DNA from 4 places in the Peribacillus sp. NPDC097225 genome. Region 1 is predicted to be linked to each of the others. Evidence: riboswitches for the same ligand, from Rfam matches in the RefSeq annotation. Region 1 holds a riboswitch; each other region holds the start of a gene.

What was found. A riboswitch is a leader RNA that binds a small molecule or an ion and turns the genes downstream of it on or off. The one in region 1 is predicted to bind cobalamin.
Region 2: linked by a shared signal. The riboswitch ahead of ACIQXH_RS14515 (helical backbone metal receptor) and the one ahead of ACIQXH_RS11200 (hypothetical protein) in region 1 are both predicted to bind cobalamin.
Region 3: linked by a shared signal. The riboswitch ahead of metE (5-methyltetrahydropteroyltriglutamate--homocysteine S-methyltransferase) and the one ahead of ACIQXH_RS11200 (hypothetical protein) in region 1 are both predicted to bind cobalamin.
Region 4: linked by a shared signal. The riboswitch ahead of ACIQXH_RS18680 (hypothetical protein) and the one ahead of ACIQXH_RS11200 (hypothetical protein) in region 1 are both predicted to bind cobalamin.

Annotation. Positions count from the first base shown of each region.
Region 1 is NZ_JBIWDJ010000003.1:223,787-228,501, forward strand. Features, by position in the region: gene ACIQXH_RS11190 (methionine ABC transporter ATP-binding protein) at 1-706, opposite strand, end outside; SAM riboswitch class I at 776-885, opposite strand; gene ACIQXH_RS11195 (MBL fold metallo-hydrolase) at 1,212-2,033, shown strand; cobalamin riboswitch at 2,125-2,326, shown strand; gene ACIQXH_RS11200 (hypothetical protein) at 2,555-2,779, shown strand; gene ACIQXH_RS11205 (hypothetical protein) at 2,809-3,000, opposite strand; gene ACIQXH_RS11210 (YheE family protein) at 3,059-3,262, opposite strand; gene ACIQXH_RS11215 (YheC/YheD family endospore coat-associated protein) at 3,323-4,465, opposite strand; gene ACIQXH_RS11220 (YheC/YheD family endospore coat-associated protein) at 4,516-4,715, opposite strand, start outside.
Region 2 is NZ_JBIWDJ010000004.1:366,696-371,410, reverse strand. Features, by position in the region: gene ACIQXH_RS14530 (ABC transporter substrate-binding protein) at 1-50, shown strand, start outside; gene ACIQXH_RS14525 (FecCD family ABC transporter permease) at 65-1,063, shown strand; gene ACIQXH_RS14520 (ABC transporter ATP-binding protein) at 1,060-1,908, shown strand; cobalamin riboswitch at 2,030-2,207, shown strand; gene ACIQXH_RS14515 (helical backbone metal receptor) at 2,374-3,339, shown strand; gene ACIQXH_RS14510 (FecCD family ABC transporter permease) at 3,302-4,357, shown strand; gene ACIQXH_RS14505 (heme ABC transporter ATP-binding protein) at 4,364-4,715, shown strand, end outside.
Region 3 is NZ_JBIWDJ010000007.1:3,531-8,245, reverse strand. Features, by position in the region: gene metE (5-methyltetrahydropteroyltriglutamate--homocysteine S-methyltransferase) at 1-2,104, opposite strand, end outside; cobalamin riboswitch at 2,245-2,442, opposite strand; gene ACIQXH_RS16900 (potassium channel family protein) at 2,725-3,147, shown strand; gene bcp (thioredoxin-dependent thiol peroxidase) at 3,210-3,680, shown strand; gene ACIQXH_RS16890 (aminopeptidase) at 3,692-4,715, shown strand, end outside.
Region 4 is NZ_JBIWDJ010000010.1:9,256-13,970, reverse strand. Features, by position in the region: gene ACIQXH_RS18690 (VWA domain-containing protein) at 1-176, shown strand, start outside; gene ACIQXH_RS18685 (ABC transporter substrate-binding protein) at 315-1,265, opposite strand; gene ACIQXH_RS18680 (hypothetical protein) at 1,269-1,814, opposite strand; cobalamin riboswitch at 1,977-2,196, opposite strand; gene ACIQXH_RS18675 (AAA family ATPase) at 2,385-3,341, shown strand; gene ACIQXH_RS18670 (DUF58 domain-containing protein) at 3,341-4,528, shown strand; gene ACIQXH_RS18665 (transglutaminaseTgpA domain-containing protein) at 4,518-4,715, shown strand, end outside.

The DNA of each region.
Region 1 (4,715 bases):
GTTCTTGTTTGGGTTGTGAAAATATTTCATAAACAGGGCCATCTTCAATAATTCGTCCATCTTGCATGACGGAGACACGATGGCACAGTTCCTTGACCACTTCCATTTCATGGGTGATCAGCACGATGGTGATGCCCAGTTCTTTATTGATCTTTTTCAACAACTGTAAGATCGACTTCGTAGTGGTTGGATCAAGGGCTGATGTCGCTTCATCACATAATAGGACGGTAGGGTCATTCGCTAAGGCCCGTGCAATGCCTACCCGCTGTTTTTGTCCGCCACTGAGTTGAGCCGGATAAACATCTTTTTTATCCCGAAGGCCAACGATATCCAAAAGTTCCAGAACGCGGTTAGTAATGACCTCCTTTGGTTGATGGGCGGCTTTCAAGGCGAAGGAGATATTGTCAAAAACCGTTTTGGAACTGACTAGGGAAAAATGCTGAAATATCATGCCGATTTTCTGGCGTTGTTTGCGAAGCTCCTGGCTTGATAAGGTTGTTAAGTCGACGCCATCGATGATGATGCTACCATTGGTCGGACGCTCAAGAAGATTCAGACAGCGAATCAATGAACTCTTTCCCGCGCCGCTATACCCGACAATCCCATAAACCTCCCCCGTTTGAATGGTTAAAGATACATTATCCACTCCGATAACTCGGGTATTCTTCGAGATATATTCCTTTCGAACTGAACGAATTTCAATCATGATGCTATCCTCCTTATACATAAAAAAGCTACCTCTATCATTCAGAAAGAGGCAGCGAAATTATATCCCGTCTTATCTTTCAGAATGGTATTTCATTCTGCAGGAAGGGGCACCATTCCCGATGTGGGGCGGTTGCCGGACGTCATAGGGCCTGGTCCCTCAGTCACTCTTGATAAGTTAATTACTATTTTAGTATTTTATTATTTTTTTAATATAATCTATATTATTTGTTAAATACAGTAATGTCAATTATTTTTTGAATTTTATCAAGATTATGAATCAAACGATCTACTTGCCCAGATTATAGTGGCCATTTGCTAAGTTACACGGAACGTCCCGGATCTTACATGGCCTGTCTGCGTAAGAATATGGACTTTGATCACTCCCATCATTAGAAAAAATATTATACTTGTAAAAAGTATGGAGAGATAATACATTTATTGTAAGTGAATTAGAAAATAAAGGATGATGAGGTTTTCCAAAAAAATGATTGGAGTGGAAAGTCATGCTGGAAATGAAAACGATAAACGATGTGGTTTGCGTAAAAGGGACACCGGAAGGAAACAAATCAGGCATGAGCGTGAATGTGTTCTTAACCGATGGCATGTTAGTTGATACGGGGGCAAAAATCTTGTTGAAGGAACTTACTCCATTCTTTGAAACCGCTGATTATGATATGGTGGCGCTGACGCATTATCATGAAGACCATACGGGTGGGGCCGCATGGATACAGGAACATAGGAACGTCCCCATCTATATTCATCCGATGTCCCTCGATATTTGTGCAAAGGATGCCGAATATCCCGATTACCGCAGAGTTTTTTGGGGAGACAGGGATGCCTTCAAGGCAGAACCATTGGGAGGGGTCGTCCATTCACGCACTCAAACATGGGAGCCAATCTTTACACCAGGGCATTCGAGGGACCATATGGTTTACCTGAATCATAGTAATGGCATGCTGTTTTCGGGTGACCTGTTTGTAACGCCGAAAACAAAGCTCGTTTTAAGGGAGGAATCAATTCCGTTCATCATGGAATCCATCAAGAAACTGCTTCGGTATGATTTTGTAGAGGTCTTTTGCTGCCACGCCGGGTATGTCCCGAACGGGAAGGAAATGTTTGAAAGAAAGCTCAGCTACTTGGAAAATCTGCGCGGTGAAATTTTGCGTTTGCATGATCAAGGATTGGAAGTCCATGAAATTCAGCAAAACGTGTTGCCTAATCGGTATCCGCTTATCGAGATATCCGGTCATGAATGGGATTCGGAGCATATCATTACATCGATACTGAAAGAGAGTAGGTTGTATTCAGAGGAAAGGAAGAAATGATGAATAAGAGGATGGGGGATAGGGTCGAAGAACAAGGCGGGAGCCTCATTGTAATCCTAGTGAAAATTTGATACAGTTAAACTGAAAAATAGTATTTCGTCTAGAAATGGGTGCAGATAAGAACATGTAGCTTATCTGCTTAAAAGGGAAGTCGGTTAGAATCCGACGCTGTCCCGCAACTGTAAATGAGAGCGATTCGAAGGAATGCCACTGTCTTTTTTGCAAGAAAAGATGGGAAGGTTCGAAAAGCGATGATCATGAGCCAGGAGACCTGCCCGTTTTTAGCACAACGCCAGAAACCTACGAGGATAGGGGGTGTTAAGTGCGAAAAATTAGCAAGAACATGCTTTCTTATTTTTGTAGAAAAATGGGGAATCATGGTCATTTTTGTTATGTTTCGTTTGCACTCTAACAACTTCTGAATGGGAAGTTGTTTTTTGTTTTTTACAAGTCCATATTGGACAACATTCAAAAAGAATCCTGTTAATTAGACAGGACAGCTATCATAGGGGGCCATATCATTGTTTGGTACAGTTGAGCATTTTACGGACTATTTAAAAGCGCAAATCATGCGTAACTTTTGTGTGGAAGAAATGATATCTTTAGATGATTGCCGAGCAAGCTTGATTGAGGAAATCCAGGTTCATGGCAAAAACGTAGAAGATAGGAAAGAATACGAAGCAAATCTTGAAAGAGCCTTTAGCCAAGTGAATCTAGAAATATTCGGCTATCAAGAAATCAAGTAAAGAGCCGCCCATAAGGGAAGCTCTTGTTTTCAATCTTTATTGATGTTCGGTTCCGTTTCATCATGAAAGTCATGGGCTTCCTCAATGTTCAAGGTGTCCGCGGCTTCATAGACGTTTCCGCCAGCAAGTCCTTCATTGATGATACGATCGATATCGAGATATACAGAATCCTTACCGTCATACTCGGTATCCTTCAGAAATGTAATCTTTTCTTTATCCAAATGAACTCCCTCCTTGGCTTTTTATTAGTGTTAGCCAAAGAGGGATTCTTTATTCTATTTAGTCGTACACGTGGTACACCATTAAATCATGAATCATGCCCTTGAGTTTTTCTTCCTCTGACTCTACAGGCGGATTGGTTAACCACTCAATGGACCCATCTTTATGATAGAGGGCTTGGACGGCCAATTTATTGAAGTAAAAGGAAATCTTCCAGCCAGGTAAATTCTTGTGCAACGGCTTCCATTGAAAATGCGTAATCATATGTATAACCTCCATATCGCTGTTTCTCATTTCATTATAATGGAAAAAGCAGGATGGAGGTTATTTTCTTATGTGATTCGGAAAAGTTAATTCAATGAACAGGTTTTTTAAATGTAGTAGGCGGCTCGCTTCAATTTCCTCTTCATCAAATTGCATGGGTTTTGAATTGACTTCATAAATGAATAGAGCACCGGATGTATCTTCCCCGATATCAATGGAGAATTCCCCAAGAAAGCCAAACTTCCTGGAGAGGATGATTCCACATCTTTGCGCAATGTTCGCCAACTTCCTGTTTAACGGCCTCGTTTGTAGCTGCTGATAGGGAAAAAGCTTTCCCCCCCTTGGCGTATGGGTTGTGATTTCCTGGGTTTGCGACATCCTCACGCCCTTGCCGGTCACTTTATAAAACCCATTTTCATAATGAACAAGAATACGGTAATCGTATCGGTGTCCATTCAGTTTCTTTGGAATGACCGCTCGTTGGGCCAGATACCCCCTCTTTTTGAGCGACGCCTTATTGGCTTCCCAAAACGCGGAGAAATCAGGGTACAATTCCTGATGTTTCAGGCTATTGAATTGGAGGGTGCCATCAGGTTTTTCTAGCAGGGTGTAGATGCCCTTACCTTGGCTTCCTTTGCATGGTTTCAAATAAATATGTTTGTGGAAATGTAAGAAGTCCGCTAGTTGGGTAGGGTCGGATAGGTCTATGGTCGATGGAAGATGGCGGGCTAGAGATCCATCTTCCGTCAATGCTTCGTACATCAAGTACTTATCCAAAAAATGAGGGTTGAATAAAGTGATGCGATGTTCTTTAAAAAAGGAAAGGAGTTCTTGAAAACTTTCCGATGCTTCGAATCCCCTTTTGGGAATGCGATTATAAACGATATCGGGCAGTGGTAATTTTACCTCATTCCATGTGTTCGTTTGTGAAGAAAAGATGAAGCCTTTCATGTAGTTGGAAAGCAAGGATTCAACCGTGAATACATAGGCCAATATCCCATGATTCGATAAATATTGAGATAAATTCTGAAAAAGTGTCAAATTCCCCCCTATACCTGATTCCTTCTTTGGATCTAGAGAGGTCAAGATACCAACGACTAGCACCCGGTTTCCCGGAAATAAAGTAATCGGAAAAAGTGCCTGATCCTGGGTGTCCTGCTTAAAAGGGATTTCCTCATTCGCGGCTCCCGCATATAGCTGCATATCTTCCTCGTTATGGCTCCATCTCTCAGAGGGAACATCATAAAAAATGTTCATTTCTGTGTACCAATCGTTTGTGAAATCGTCTGTTCGGTAAGATAAATGGCATAATCAAGGCTGAGCTTCCTGGTTAAAAGTTCAAATTCCTTTAACTTTGGATGGGAAAAGATAGAACGGCCTGGTTTAGAATTAGCTTCGAACATCCATACTTGCCCTTTTTTATCCAATCCGAAATCGAAGCCGATTTCTCCTA
Region 2 (4,715 bases), on a different contig from region 1:
AACAAGTAGAGAACATTCTTCACCCATCTTCCGAAGCCGCAAAACAGTAAAGTAGGGAATAAAAATGAAAAAATGGAAAACGGTCCTCTTCTGGATATTGCCCATTGCGATGGTTCTCCTATCATTGAGCATCGGACGCTTTGGAATGGACTTAGGGACTCAAATTAAAATATTGCTTTCAACTGTGTTTCCAATCGAGCCAACATGGACACAGATGGAAGAAACAGTGGTCCTTCAAATACGTCTGCCACGAATTTTACTGGCCTTGTTAATCGGTGCGGGCCTATCGATTGCAGGCGCCTCTTTCCAAGGGATGTTCGGCAACCCCTTGGTCAGTCCCGATATCCTAGGAGTGTCTGCAGGTGCTGGGTTCGGTGCTTCCCTTGGGATTTTATTATTGGGACATGGTTTTGCATCTCAAGTCTTGGCACTTGGCTGTGGTTTAGCCGCCATCGTTTTCACGTTCATAATCAGCGGCAAAAAAGATTCACCGGTCTTCATGCTTGTTTTGGCTGGGGTTGTCACCTCCGCCCTTTTCCAAGCGTTGATCTCGTTAATTAAGTTTGTCGCCGACCCTGAGGAAAAGCTGCCAGCCATCACATACTGGTTAATGGGAAGCCTTGGAACGGCCACATACAAGGATTTATATGTGGGTGGACCAATCATCCTTGTCGGCATCTTGATTTTATATTCACTACGCTGGAGAATCAATTTACTGACCTTACCTGAGGATGAAGCAAAATCGCTAGGTATCCCGGTCACTAGATTGAAGTGGACGGTCATTCTTGGTGCGACGTTAATTACGGCTTCATCTGTAGCGATAGCCGGTATCATCGGCTGGGTAGGACTGATTATCCCTCATGTGGCAAGAATGCTCGTCGGGAACAACAATCAACTTGTCCTGCCGGTATCCCTATCGATTGGTGGCGCCTATTTACTCCTGATCGATAACCTGGCACGTTCTGTAACCGCTACGGAAATTCCGCTATCGATATTGACAGCCATTATCGGCGCACCATTCTTTGCGATTCTACTTAGAAAGACAGGAGGTGGGTGGTCATGAAAATCGAGGTGCAGGGAGGGAATTTTTTCTATGCTAAAAAAAGAGAGAAAGCTCCTTTTCTTTACCAGACCGACATTGACTTTTCGTTGAATGACGGAGAGATCATGGCGATCCTTGGCCCGAACGGTGCCGGTAAAACCACGATGCTGAAGTGTATCACCGGCCTTCTTGATTGGAAAAAGGGTCAAACGCTCATCGACGGAAAGCCGCTTACTGCGCTATCACGCAAAACGATCTGGAAACGAATCGGTTATGTTCCTCAGGCACATAAAATGGTTTTCGGATTTACTTTGGAAGAGCTTGTCATTATGGGAAGGGCGCCTTATATCAGTACGCTGTCCCAGCCTTCTGCAAAGGACCGGGAGGCTGCCATCGCTGCTCTTGAAATGGTTGGCATTGCGCACCTTGCCAAAAAGTCCTGTAATTCCGTCAGTGGTGGGGAATTGCAGCTGGCCTTGATTGCCCGGACGCTTGTATCGAATCCGGATGTATTGATTCTTGATGAGCCGGAATCGCATCTTGATATTCAAAAGCAAATCGTGATTTTACAGACACTTAAGCGGTTATCGAAAGAGAAGAACATTTCTTGTATCATAAACACGCATTATCCGAACCACGCATTCTACTTGGCTGACCATGTTTTAATGACTGCCAAGGAAAAGCGTGTGGTGTATGGCGAAGTCCGCGAAGTGATGACGGAAGCCCGGATGAAAGAGTACTTCGGAATCGAAATGAAGAAAATCATTTATGAGGAAGAGGATGACTTTTTGATTGAAACGATGGTGCCGAAAGATCTAGGTCTTTTACGTGATCAAAGTACATGCCGTTTTAATAGTGACATCTAAAGCTATAGAAGGCAGCCATGTGATGGTTGCCTTTTTGCGTTCCAAATCTTAATTTAAAGTAATCTGAAATATCATATAATACGATTTCCTAAATGGTGTATAATGAAAGGCAGTGAAATTATATACATATGAACAATTTGGTGTCTGTAAGGACTTGAAAGGGAAGTTGGTGAAATGCCAACGCGGTCGCGCCACTGTAAATGGGAGTTAACGGATGTATACCACTGTATGAATAATATGGGAAGGTGCCGTTAGCAATGACCATGAGCCAGGAGACCTGCCAAAATTGTACACCGGTAACCACGCGGATGGGGAGGTGTGTGGCAGAGCTATGTCCCTTTTTTGTTCCGTTGCCATACATGCATCCTCCGTTTTGATGGGGGATGCTTTTTTGTATGTCTTTTGATATTCGCAACACATGTGTGAAGGTCCAGAAATGAACTCAAAAATGATGGAGGTTTTAAGATGAGGAAGATATATAGTTTCATGCTTGTGATGGGATTGATGGTCGGTATACTGGTTGGCTGTAGCGATGCCTCCCAGGATGGAACAGGAGAAAACCAGTCGACAAAACAAGCTGTTAACCAGGGCTTCCCGCTTTCGTTACAAGATGCAGTGGGTAACAAAGTCACCATCGAGCAGAAACCAGAAAAAATTGTTTCATTAATCCCAAGTAATACAGAAGCGGTCTTTGCGCTAGGTTCGGGTGAGAAAGTGATTGGAGTGTCTGAAAATGACAATTACCCGGAAGAAACGAAAGATATTCAGAAGATAGGTGGAATGGAAATAGATACAGAGATGATTTTAGCCTTGCAGCCTGATATCGTTCTTGCTCATGAGAGTGCCCATAATTCCAAAGAAGGAATCCAACAGCTTAAGGATGCGGGTATTCCAGTTATAATCGTGAATGATGCTAAAAGCTTTAAAGAAGTGTATACGTCTATCGAGATGATTGGAACGGCAATAGGGGAACTGGATAAGGCAAAGGAAATCGTCAAGACGATGCAGACCAAGCTGGAAAAGATCAAAGAAAAGGCTAAGGCAATCAAGAGTGAGGATAGAAAAAGTGTTTTTGTAGAGGTTTCACCGTCACCTGAAATCTATACAACGGGAAAAAATACTTTCATGGATGAAATGCTGGACATCATTTCAGCGGATAATGTCGCAGGTGAATTGGATGGCTGGGTAAAACTCGATGAAGAGTCGATGATAGCGGCCAACCCGGATGTCATCATTACAACCTATGGTTACTACACAGGAGATCCAGTCAAAGAGGTAACGGGAAGAAATGGATGGGCCGACATTCAGGCAGTTAAGAATGGTGAGGTTTTCGATGTCCATTCAGATATTGTCACTCGTTCCGGTCCTAGGCTTATAGAGGGAGTAGAGGAACTTGCCAAATCAGTCTATCCGAACGTATTTAAAAACTAAACGGGCATTGGCCTATGTATTTGCCCTATCATTTTTGGTTATTTCGATATTGATCGGTATTTCCTTAGGATCGGTTTCCGTTCCGATACCAGTGCTTTTGCAAATCATTGGCAAGGAAGTCCTTCATTTGCCCCTGGCCATGGAACCGGATGGGACACTGACGAATATCGTGATGAATATCCGCCTGCCGAGGGTCGTGCTTGCAGGTTTGGTTGGGGCATCCCTTGCAATAGCAGGGGCAGCATTTCAGGGATTGCTCAGGAATCCCCTAGCTGACCCCTATACCCTGGGAATATCCTCAGGGGCTTCGCTTGGTGCAGTATTAACGTTGTTTTTGAATTTGTCACTGCCGTTTTTTGGCCTATATACACTGCCTACATTAAGCATTCTTTTTTCATTGTTGACGATTTTTTGCGTATTGACCTTTGCAAGAAAAATGGATCGTTCCATGAAGGTAGAAACGATTATTTTAACCGGTATCATTTTCAGCTCGTTTTTAAGTGCTTTCATCTCATTGATGATTGCATTGACGGGTGAGGAGTTAAGGCAAATCATCAGCTGGCTGATGGGAAGTGTCTCGATGCGTGGTTGGAGTCATGTCACGATCATTTTGCCATTTTTCCTCCTTGGTTCTCTCGTTTTGATGATGAATACCCACGAATTGAATGCCATGACATTTGGGGAAGACCGTGCGAGGCACCTAGGCGTGAATGTTCAGCGGAGGAAGATGCTGATTCTGATCGCCGGCTCGATACTGACAGGGGCTGCCGTTGCCGTATCAGGGACGATTGGCTTTGTAGGGCTGGTCATCCCCCATTTGGTCCGCAGGATTTGGGGGCCAGACCATACGCATCTGTTGCCATTATCAATGATTGTGGGAAGCGGATTTTTAATATTGGCTGATCTGGTGGCACGAACGATCATCGCACCGACAGAATTGCCGATAGGTGTTATTACTTCGCTTATCGGTGCGCCGGCATTCGCATTTATTTTATTAAAGAGACGGAGAGAAGGGTAGAAGTGTATGCTTGAAGTTAAAGGGTTAACAGGAGGATATGATAATAAAACGGTTTTGGACTCCGTCTCGTTTGATGTAAAAAAAGGAGAATTATTCGGTATTCTTGGTCCGAATGGAAGTGGGAAAACGACGCTATTGGGGATGCTTAGCGGTATCCTGCCGTATCAGGCGGGAACCATCGATATTAAGGGGAAAGACCTACAGGGATATTCGTCCAAACAACTGGCACAGGTCATCGCCGTTTTGCCGCAGCATTCCTCATTGGCTTTTTCCTATACAGTAAAAGATACCGTGGCCCTTGGGCGATATGCGCATCAAACAGGGTGGTTTCATAGTTGGACGTCTGAAGACGAAGAAA
Region 3 (4,715 bases), on a different contig from region 1:
TATGAATATCATACACACCAAGGCCGATTCCTTTTTCATATGTTTTCTCCTCGAATGCGGAAGCGAGCTCGCCGTGGCTGCGGGACGTTTCAATGGAAATCACATCAGCGTCCAGGGAAGAGATGACATCCATGAAGCTATTGAAATCACAATAGCACATATGGGTGTGAATTTGTGTTGTGTCTTCGACGCTCGAAGTGGAAATCAGGAATGAATGGACCGCCCAGTTTAAGTACTCATCACGGTCGCTTTTTTTCAATGGAAGGCCTTCACGCAGGGCTGGTTCATCGACTTGGATCATTTTGATCCCTGCTGATTCCAGTGCCTCTACTTCTTGTTTCAAGGCCAATGCCAATTGATAGCAGATATTTTCCCGTGAAATATCGTCACGGACGAACGACCAGTTCAGAATCGTAACAGGACCGGTCAGCATTCCCTTCACCGTTTTTTTCGTCAAGGCTTGTGCATACACACTTTCTTTGACCGTCATCGGATCGATGAAATGGACATCTCCATAGATAACGGGAGGTTTGACACAGCGGGAGCCGTATGATTGAACCCAGCCTTTTTCAAGGAAGACGAAGCCGCCCAATTTATGGCCGAAAAACTCGACCATATCGGTTCGTTCAAACTCGCCGTGCACAAGGACGTCCAATCCGATTTCTTCCTGGATATCAATCCATCTGCCAATCTCCTCGTTCACGAATGCTTCATATTGATCAGCCGTCCATTCACCGCGTTTGAATTTCCCGCGGGCCTGTTTAACTTCCGCGGTCTGCGGAAAGCTTCCAATTGTCGTGGTTGGAAGGAAGGGCAGGTTGAAATACGCCTGTTGTTTTTGATAGCGCTGTTTAAATGGCAGGGTACGGCCATGGGATTGCTGCTTCGCCTGTTCGACAGCGGATTGAACGTCTTTATGGTTTCTGGCCTTTGAATTATTTAAGGTCTGCCATGCAGCTTTGTTTGCCGTCACCTTTTCTTCGATTGATTCTGGACCTTCGTTGTTTCCTCTGACCAAAAGTGTGATTTCTTCTAGTTTCTCATCAGCAAAGGCAAGGGCTTCTTTCACTTCGCTAGCCAGTTCTGTCTCGTTTCGAACCGTCACTGGAACATGTAGCAGGGAGCAGGAAGGTTGAAGCCAAATTCGATCTTCGGCTACGTGTTTCGTAATGGACTCGACCAACTTGATTTTTTTCGTCAAGTCAGAAAGCCAAATGTTTTTCCCGTCAATCACACCGGCCCCAAGTATTTTATCTTGCGGGAAACCGACTGTTTGAAGATTGCTGAGATTTTTTCCTTTGTCATGGACCAAATCAAGGCCGATTCCTTGAACGGGCAAGTCGATCACTTCTTGGTAGTGTTCTACAGCATCAAAGTATGTTTGCAGCATGATGTTCAGGTTGGGGACAGCTTCGTTCAATTTTTCATACAGGTATGTAACAGTTTTCATCTCGTCTTTGGAAAGGGAAGAAACAAGGGAAGGTTCATCGATCTGCACCCACTTCACGCCTTCTTGTTCCAGCTCTCGCAAAATTTTTGTGTATAAAGGCAACAGGCTCAGGATGATGGCCGGAAGATCACTTTTTTCATAGCCCTTTGACAAAGAAATGAATGTGTAAGGTCCGACTATAACCGGTTTCGTATCGATTCCTAGTTTTTCCTTGGCTTCGCGGTAAGCGGCGAGCGGCTTGTTTTCTGTCAACGTAAGCTGGGACTGTTTTAGCTCTGGAACGATATAGTGATAATTTGTATTGAACCATTTCGTCATTTCGGAAGCGACTTCATCCTTGTTCCCACGGGCCATTGAATAATAAACGGAAAGGGGGACCGTGCCACCCTTATAAGCCGAATAGCGTTCTGGCACCAGGCCGAACATGACGGACATATCGAGCATTTGATCATATAACGTAAAGTCGTTGACCGGGATGATATCGATGCCTTGATCTTTTTGTTTTTGCAAATTGCCTAAACGGATCGCTTCCAATTGCGCCATGAATTCCGTTTCATTTAATGTTCCAGCCCAATAGGCCTCTAATGTACGTTTCCATTCACGATCTTCACCGATTCGTGGGTACCCTATATTACTACTTTTCAACACATCCATCTCCTTTTAATGAAATAACAACAAAAAAAGCACCCCTAACCGTCAAAAGAGAAAGTTAGAAATGCTTAAAATAAAGGGGCACGAAAATACCCCTTATCATTATAAGGTCCCTAACACTTCCCTATCTCCCGTAGGTTAAAACAGTGTTGTCGAAATAGGCAGGTCTCCTGACTCAGGGAACTCTTACTTAGCACTAAGAGCCTTCCCAATCCAAAAGGACCAGTGGCATCAAACAAAAGCGCTATACATTCCCATTACAGTGGCGGGACCGTGCCGGAATTACACCGGACTTCCCTTTTAATCCTAAAAGCTTAGGAACCTATCTCCACATATGAAATTCATAAAAAACTCCGTCCGCATAAACACGGACGCTGAAATTTACAAAATATTATAAAAACTTAACCCATCTTAGCATACCCCGACCAAATGGGTCAACAAGGAAAAAGTCGGGAAATGGGGTCTGACCCCCACCATGTGGCACGAGATCCCATGCTGTATCTATGTTTCCTAGATGGTGCAGCAGCTGGGAAATAGGGTCTGACCCCTAAAACGAGCATATATTGACTCGCAAAAGAGTATGTATAAGGGAAGTGGGTTGTTTTTGAAATGAGGCGTGGGGGATGACCTTTTATATTTTGATTGTGGGGATTATCTTTTGCATGGTGATGAGCATTCGGACCTTATTTCTTTCTGAGTCGGAGGCAAAGAAGTTTTCTCTTGAAGATATGCTGTGGCTCGGCAATTTATATGCGACATTATTAGTCGGTTTTGCACTGATTTATTTATTATACGAGCTTCAGAATCATTCGGTGATTCTTGATATGGGCAATCGCTTGGATGGGACCTTTTCCGAGCAGCTGAAGACTTCATTTTATTTTAGTGCGATGACGATGTTCTCCGTCGGATACGGGGATATCTCCCCAATCGGTATTGGCCGGATGATCGCGACAATCCAAGCATTCATTGGCTATACGCTACCTGCGGCATTTGTGATCAGGGCTGTCATCGATTTTGAACAGAAGGAAAGAAAGAACAAGAAATGAAAGTTGTGTTTCTTTCAATTATTGGGTACGCTTACCATGATGAAAGAAATGGAGGGTTTAGAATGACGGTCGAAATTGGAGAAAAAGCACCAGACTTTCAATTACCAGCAAACAACGGAGAACAAGTTACCCTATCAGGGTTCAAGGGTAAACACGTTGTATTATATTTTTACCCAAAAGACATGACACCCGGTTGCACGACGGAGGCTTGTGATTTCCGTGATGCTAATGAACAATTCGAAGAGCTTGATGCTGTCATCATAGGCATTAGCCCGGACCCGGTAACACGTCATAAAAAATTCATTGAAAAACATGGGTTGCCTTTCCTGTTGCTTGCTGATGAAAAGCAAGAAGCCGCTGAATTATATGGCGTATGGAAATTGAAAAAGAACTTCGGTAAGGAATACATGGGCATTGAGCGTTCGACTTTCCTGATTGATAAGGAAGGAACGATCGTTAAAGAATGGCGTAAAGTCAAAGTAAAGGGCCACGTCGAAGAAGCGTTGGAAACTCTTCGTGACCTAGAAAAATAAGGTACAGGCTAATGAAGGATGAGCGACTTATCAAGCTTGCCAAGCAGCTGATTCATCATTCACTGAGGCTGCAGGCGAAAGAGCGGGTCTTGATCCGTGGGCCTGTTGCAGCAAAGGCCCTATTGAAGGAACTGATTGACGAAGCCTATAGAATGGGGGCCTATCCTTATGCGGAACTTGAAGATGACGAAATTACCAGTCATCTGCTAAAAGGGAATGTTAAGGAACAGCTCGATACCTTATCGAAATGGAATTATAAGAAATACGAAGATGTGGATGCAGTCATCATCATATCGGGCGATGGAAACGAAGGGCGAGGAGTGAGTGTCCCTCATGAGAGATATCGCCTTCAGGAGGATGCCATGAAAACGTCCACCATGTTCTTCGTCAATAACCGGCGCTGGGTGTTACTGAATTATCCGACCATTGGTTCTGCAAAAAAATCCGGCATGAGCCTTGAACAGTATGAAGATTTCTTGTTAAACGTGTGCACACTGAATTATCACAAAATGGAAAAGTCCATGAAGCCTCTAAAGGATTGGATGGATCAAACGGATCAAGTCCGGATCATATCGCCGGGGACTGACTTGGCTTTTTCCATTAAAAATATCCCCGCTGTCATTTGCGCTGGTAAAAACAATCTTCCAGATGGTGAAGTGTTCACGGCACCGGTAAAAGACAGTGTCAATGGCACGATTTCCTTCAATACTGCTTCCGCCTATCAAGGAGAGGTATTTGATGGGATAACCCTTACATTTAAAAAGGGAAAAATCATGAAAGCTTCTTCCAATCAGTCGGACCAAATGAATCGTTTGCTCGATATGGATGAAGGGTCCCGGTACATCGGGGAATTCGCCCTGGGAATCAATCCGTATATCATGGAACCGATGGGTGATATCCTATTCGATGAGAAGATTAGCGGCAGCCTCCATCTTGCCACTGGTCAAGCTTACCAAGAGGCCGATAATGGAAATCAATCATCGTCTCATTGGGACATGGTCTTGATCCAGCGACCCGAATATGGCGGCGGAGCGA
Region 4 (4,715 bases), on a different contig from region 1:
ATTATGAGACTTGGGAGGAAGCTCGCAGTTTAGTCAAACAACGCCGTGAAATAATAAAAGAGTATTATGACGAAAAATATGAAGAATTGAACACGACAGTGAAAAATGAAGGGGAGGGTTTAAAAGAATCAATTAAAAAGAAAGAAGAAGAAATGAAAGAGAAATATAAAGATTAATAATCAAAGGGGCTGTCTAATAGCCCTCTTTCAAGAGGATTCATGCACAAAATAAAAGGCAGAAATGTTGTTAAATCAACGTTTCCGCCTTTTATTATATATACGATTTCGGCGTAATTACCCCTTTTGAGTGTGTCTTTATTTGAATAATTGCGGATATATGGTCTTTGCAGTTAGTTCTACGGCTTCTCCGATACGCGGTCCGGGACGTGACATGACGTCTTCGCTAAGCTGATATACTTGGTCTTCCTTCACGGCGCTGACATCTTTCCAACCTTTACGGGATTTGATTTCATCCACAGCATTGTCCACATAGCCTACGGTTGTGATGATGGCATCCGGGTTGCGCTTGACGACTTCTTCATCTGCTATTTTCGCCCAGCCCTTTTGGTCGGCAAAGATATTTTCGATACCGGCAGACGCCAAGATCTCTTGCTGGAAGGTTTCAGCTCCCGCTGTATAGATTTCCGGAGAAGGGCTGATTTCGAAATATGTTTTTTCTTTAGAATCGACACTCGCCACTTTTTCTTCAACATCTTTGATTTGTTTTTTTATGTTTTTGACTAGGTCATCCCCTTGGTCCGTTACGCCCATGACTTTGGCAATTTGATCAATATCGCTATATACATCATCAAAGGTCACGGCTGATTTAATAATGAAAATGGGAATTCCCGCATCTTCAAGCGGCTTTAATGCTGCTTCATCGCCAATTGTGTAGGCAATGATGGCATCCGGTTTCAAAGAGATGATTTTTTCGGAATTGATCGTCATCGAATCAGAGACACGCTCGACATCTTTAGCTTCCTCAGGATAGTTATCGAAATCTGTCGCTCCAATCACCTTATTCCCTACACCAAGGGCATATAAAATCTCCGTATTACTGGGTTGAAGTGAAACGACCGTTTCCGGAACCTTATCAAATGTGATTTCTTTTCCACTATCATCGGTGACGGTATAGGATTTGACTTCTTCAGTTGTTGCAGGATCTTTTTTCTCTATCGATTTCTGATCATCATTCGAGGCACATCCTGTAAGGAAAAGGGCGACCATCAGAAGGGCAATCCAACTGGATCTTACTGTTCTTATCATGTTTTATTCCTCCGTTTTCTTTTTCATTGTTTTGGTTGGATAGGATTTGCTGATAAAGGGAATCTCTTCGACACCCAGTTGTTTATTGACATAGACAGCCATCACGAATAGAACATTGGCAAGCAAATGAGCATAATCAAAAAGAATCGCGGGCACATCTTTTTCCGTACTGACTTTATGCAAGGCACGGACGGATTTCTTGGCTTCACTACGGCAAGTATGCAAAATACAGGCTGCCGTCGATCCTTGGGGTAGCACAAATGTTTCGATGCGTTCTTTCACTTCAGCGACATAATAGTCATAGATTTCACTTAGGCGGTTTAGACCGTCTTCGGTTATGGCCAATTTCCCCCGGGCAGAACCATTTAAATGATAAGCCATCGGCAACAGTTCCAATAAATCCCTGTAGACTTCAGGAATCTCTTTCGTGAACGACGCTGCCAGTCCCATTTGAGTCGTCAATGAATCGGTGCGAATTTCATAATCAACGGTTGAAACTGATTCGCGCATGAATGGGTAGCATAAAAAGCGGGCATCCTTCTTTTCCATAATTTTTCCTCCTTTTTAATAATGTGAATGACCTTCGTATTGCTTTTCGGCGCAAAAGAAAAAGCCGACCAAAGGTATTGGTCGGCAAACAATCATCTATGTATCTCGAACGGAAAAAAAGATGGAAGATTGCCGTACAATCCTCCTAACTTCCGAAGAGCAAAATACGATAAAAAAAAGGCAGGTCTCCTGGCTCGTGCATCATTTTACTCTAAGAACCTTCCCATTTGGATTGAATGAATGGTATCGTGCGTGCGGATTCATTCACAAACAGTGGCATATTTCTTATTTCATTAGCACTTACAGTTGCGGAAACAGCTTCGGTTTTACACCGAATTCCCTATTAAGCTGACAAGTCAGCACCTATTTTCTGCAAGGTTTATATTCACTTAGTACCAGTCTATCATAATTAATTACTTAAATAGTGAAAAGATTTCAAGAAATCTCTTTTATAGGGGTATTATTCTAGTAAACTCACTTTGTAAGGATAAATTGGAGGTTAATGTAAAATGGATGTCGAATAAATAAGGGTTAAGCATGAGTGATTTACATAATCATGGGAGGTAGAGAATGGTTTATAAACAAGTGAATCAGAAACTGGATATGATTTTGGAAAACATTGAAAAGGTCATTATTGGAAAAAGAGATATAGCAGAACTAAGTCTTGTGGCGCTCCTTTCTGGTGGACATGTCTTATTGGAAGATGTCCCGGGCGTTGGGAAGACCGTCTTGGTCAGGGCGCTAGCGAAGTCCATCGGGGCGGATTTCAAACGGATTCAATTCACGCCTGACTTGCTACCGTCCGATGTAACGGGGGTATCGATTTTCAATCCGAAGGAACAAGAGTTCATCTTTAGACCGGGGCCAATCATGGGCCATATTATTTTGGCCGATGAAATCAATCGGACATCGCCGAAAACGCAATCCGCCCTACTTGAAGGAATGGAAGAGGCAAGCGTGACGGTGGATGGTGTGACAAGGAAACTGGAACAACCGTTTTTCGTCATGGCCACTCAAAATCCAATTGATTACGAAGGCACATACCCACTTCCAGAAGCACAGCTAGATCGTTTTTTATTGAAAATGAAGATGGGGTATCCGGAAGTGGCAGAAGAGATAGAAGTGTTGCATCGGGCCCAATATACGGCTCCGATTGAAGAATTGGAATCCGTGATTTCGTTAGAGGAACTGATAGATTTGCAGATAGAGGCAAAGGCCGTGATCGTGGATGATACGATAAAGACGTATATCGTCGAGTTAGCCAATCAATCACGTAAGCATGAAAGTGTATATCTTGGGGTGAGCCCACGTGGATCGATTGCCCTAATGAAGGCAGCCCAAGCCTATGCGCTCCTAAAGGGAAGGGATTACGTTCTACCTGATGATGTGCAGCATTTGGTTCCGTTCGTTTTTACCCATCGGCTAATCCTTAATCCGGAAGCGAATTACTCGGGGGTGAATGCTGACATGGTGATACATGAGATAGTGGCTACGACGCAGGTACCCGTGAAGAGGGCCGTGACCTAATGCGGAATGTGCTTACCATACTGAAGAAAAACAGGAATGTCTGTGGGATCATAGTGCTTATGCTCATTTCCTTTTGTTTTGCGATGTTTCAAGGCGGGTTTATCAGTTGGTTCATTTTCTATACCTTTTTGCCGTTCGGTGCGTACTCTATGATTCTGCTGTTTTATCCACTTCAGGCTTTTGAAGTGGAGAGAAGAATTAGTAAACACGAATGCCAGGCCGGAGAGTCGGTAGATATGACATTGGTATTCTCCCGGAAAAACAGACTGCCTCTTTTATATATGGTGGTAGAAGAGGATTTGCCGATGGAACTGGAAAAGAAAACATTGGTTTTTCCAGGATTTAAACAATCCTTCCAATTGACATATACCCTGGAGAATCTGCCAAGAGGAGAACATGTCATCCAATCGGTTCGTTTCAAAATAGGGGACTTCTTTGGACTCTATGAAAAAGAAGCGACAGTGCATGCCCCTTTGAAACTCACCGTTTTCCCGGCTTATCAGGAGTTGAATTATAAACAGTTGGAGCATGTCTTCGATCAAGGACAAGTTGGTACGACGAAAAAAATACAGCGGGAACATTCGGTCGTGTCCGGAATCAGGGAGTATCAGCCGGGTGATCAATTATCCTGGATAAATTGGAAGGCAACGGCCCGAACAAGTGAAATCATGACGAAGGAATTTGAAGTGCAGAAAAACTGCGATGTATTTATTATGCTTGATGAGTACGCCTCTCCCTTCTTCGAAGAAGCTATCGTACTTGCGGCCTCTTTGGTGCATGCCTTGATAAAGAAGGGTATGGATGTTGGGTTAACCAGTACGGGATCAATGGAGGTCGTACCGGCTAAAGGAGGCAGTAAACAGAGGAGAAGACTCTTTTACCGTCTTGCAAAATCAAGGGCCACACATACAAGCGTCTGGAATGGAAAGAAGAACAAGGGAGTTGTACCATCCAACGCTTCTGTAATATTCATTGTGTCCGAATTAACGATGGAAAAGATAGAAGGTTGGAATGCATTTACCGGAAATAAAGCGATGACGGTATTTTGCGTGAAAAGTCAGGGAGACTTCACGGGTGAGGAAATACGTGCGAAGTCGGTGGCGTTGGCTCGTGGAATAAAGTTGGTCTTCTTTGAACAGGGTCACCTTCAAAATGAACGAACCGAGGTGAAGGCAAATGAACGCTGATTCTACCAAATCGGAAAGGTGGATGCATGTTCTCTTATATATATTTGGTCTTCTATTGATTACCGAATGGTTACGACCCGTAGAGAAGCTTACGGATACAGGAAATATCTTGATTTTCATTATCTTTGTGTTATTTTCCTTGCTCCTACACTATTTCGGTATCCACTGGTTTGTACGTTTCATCCTC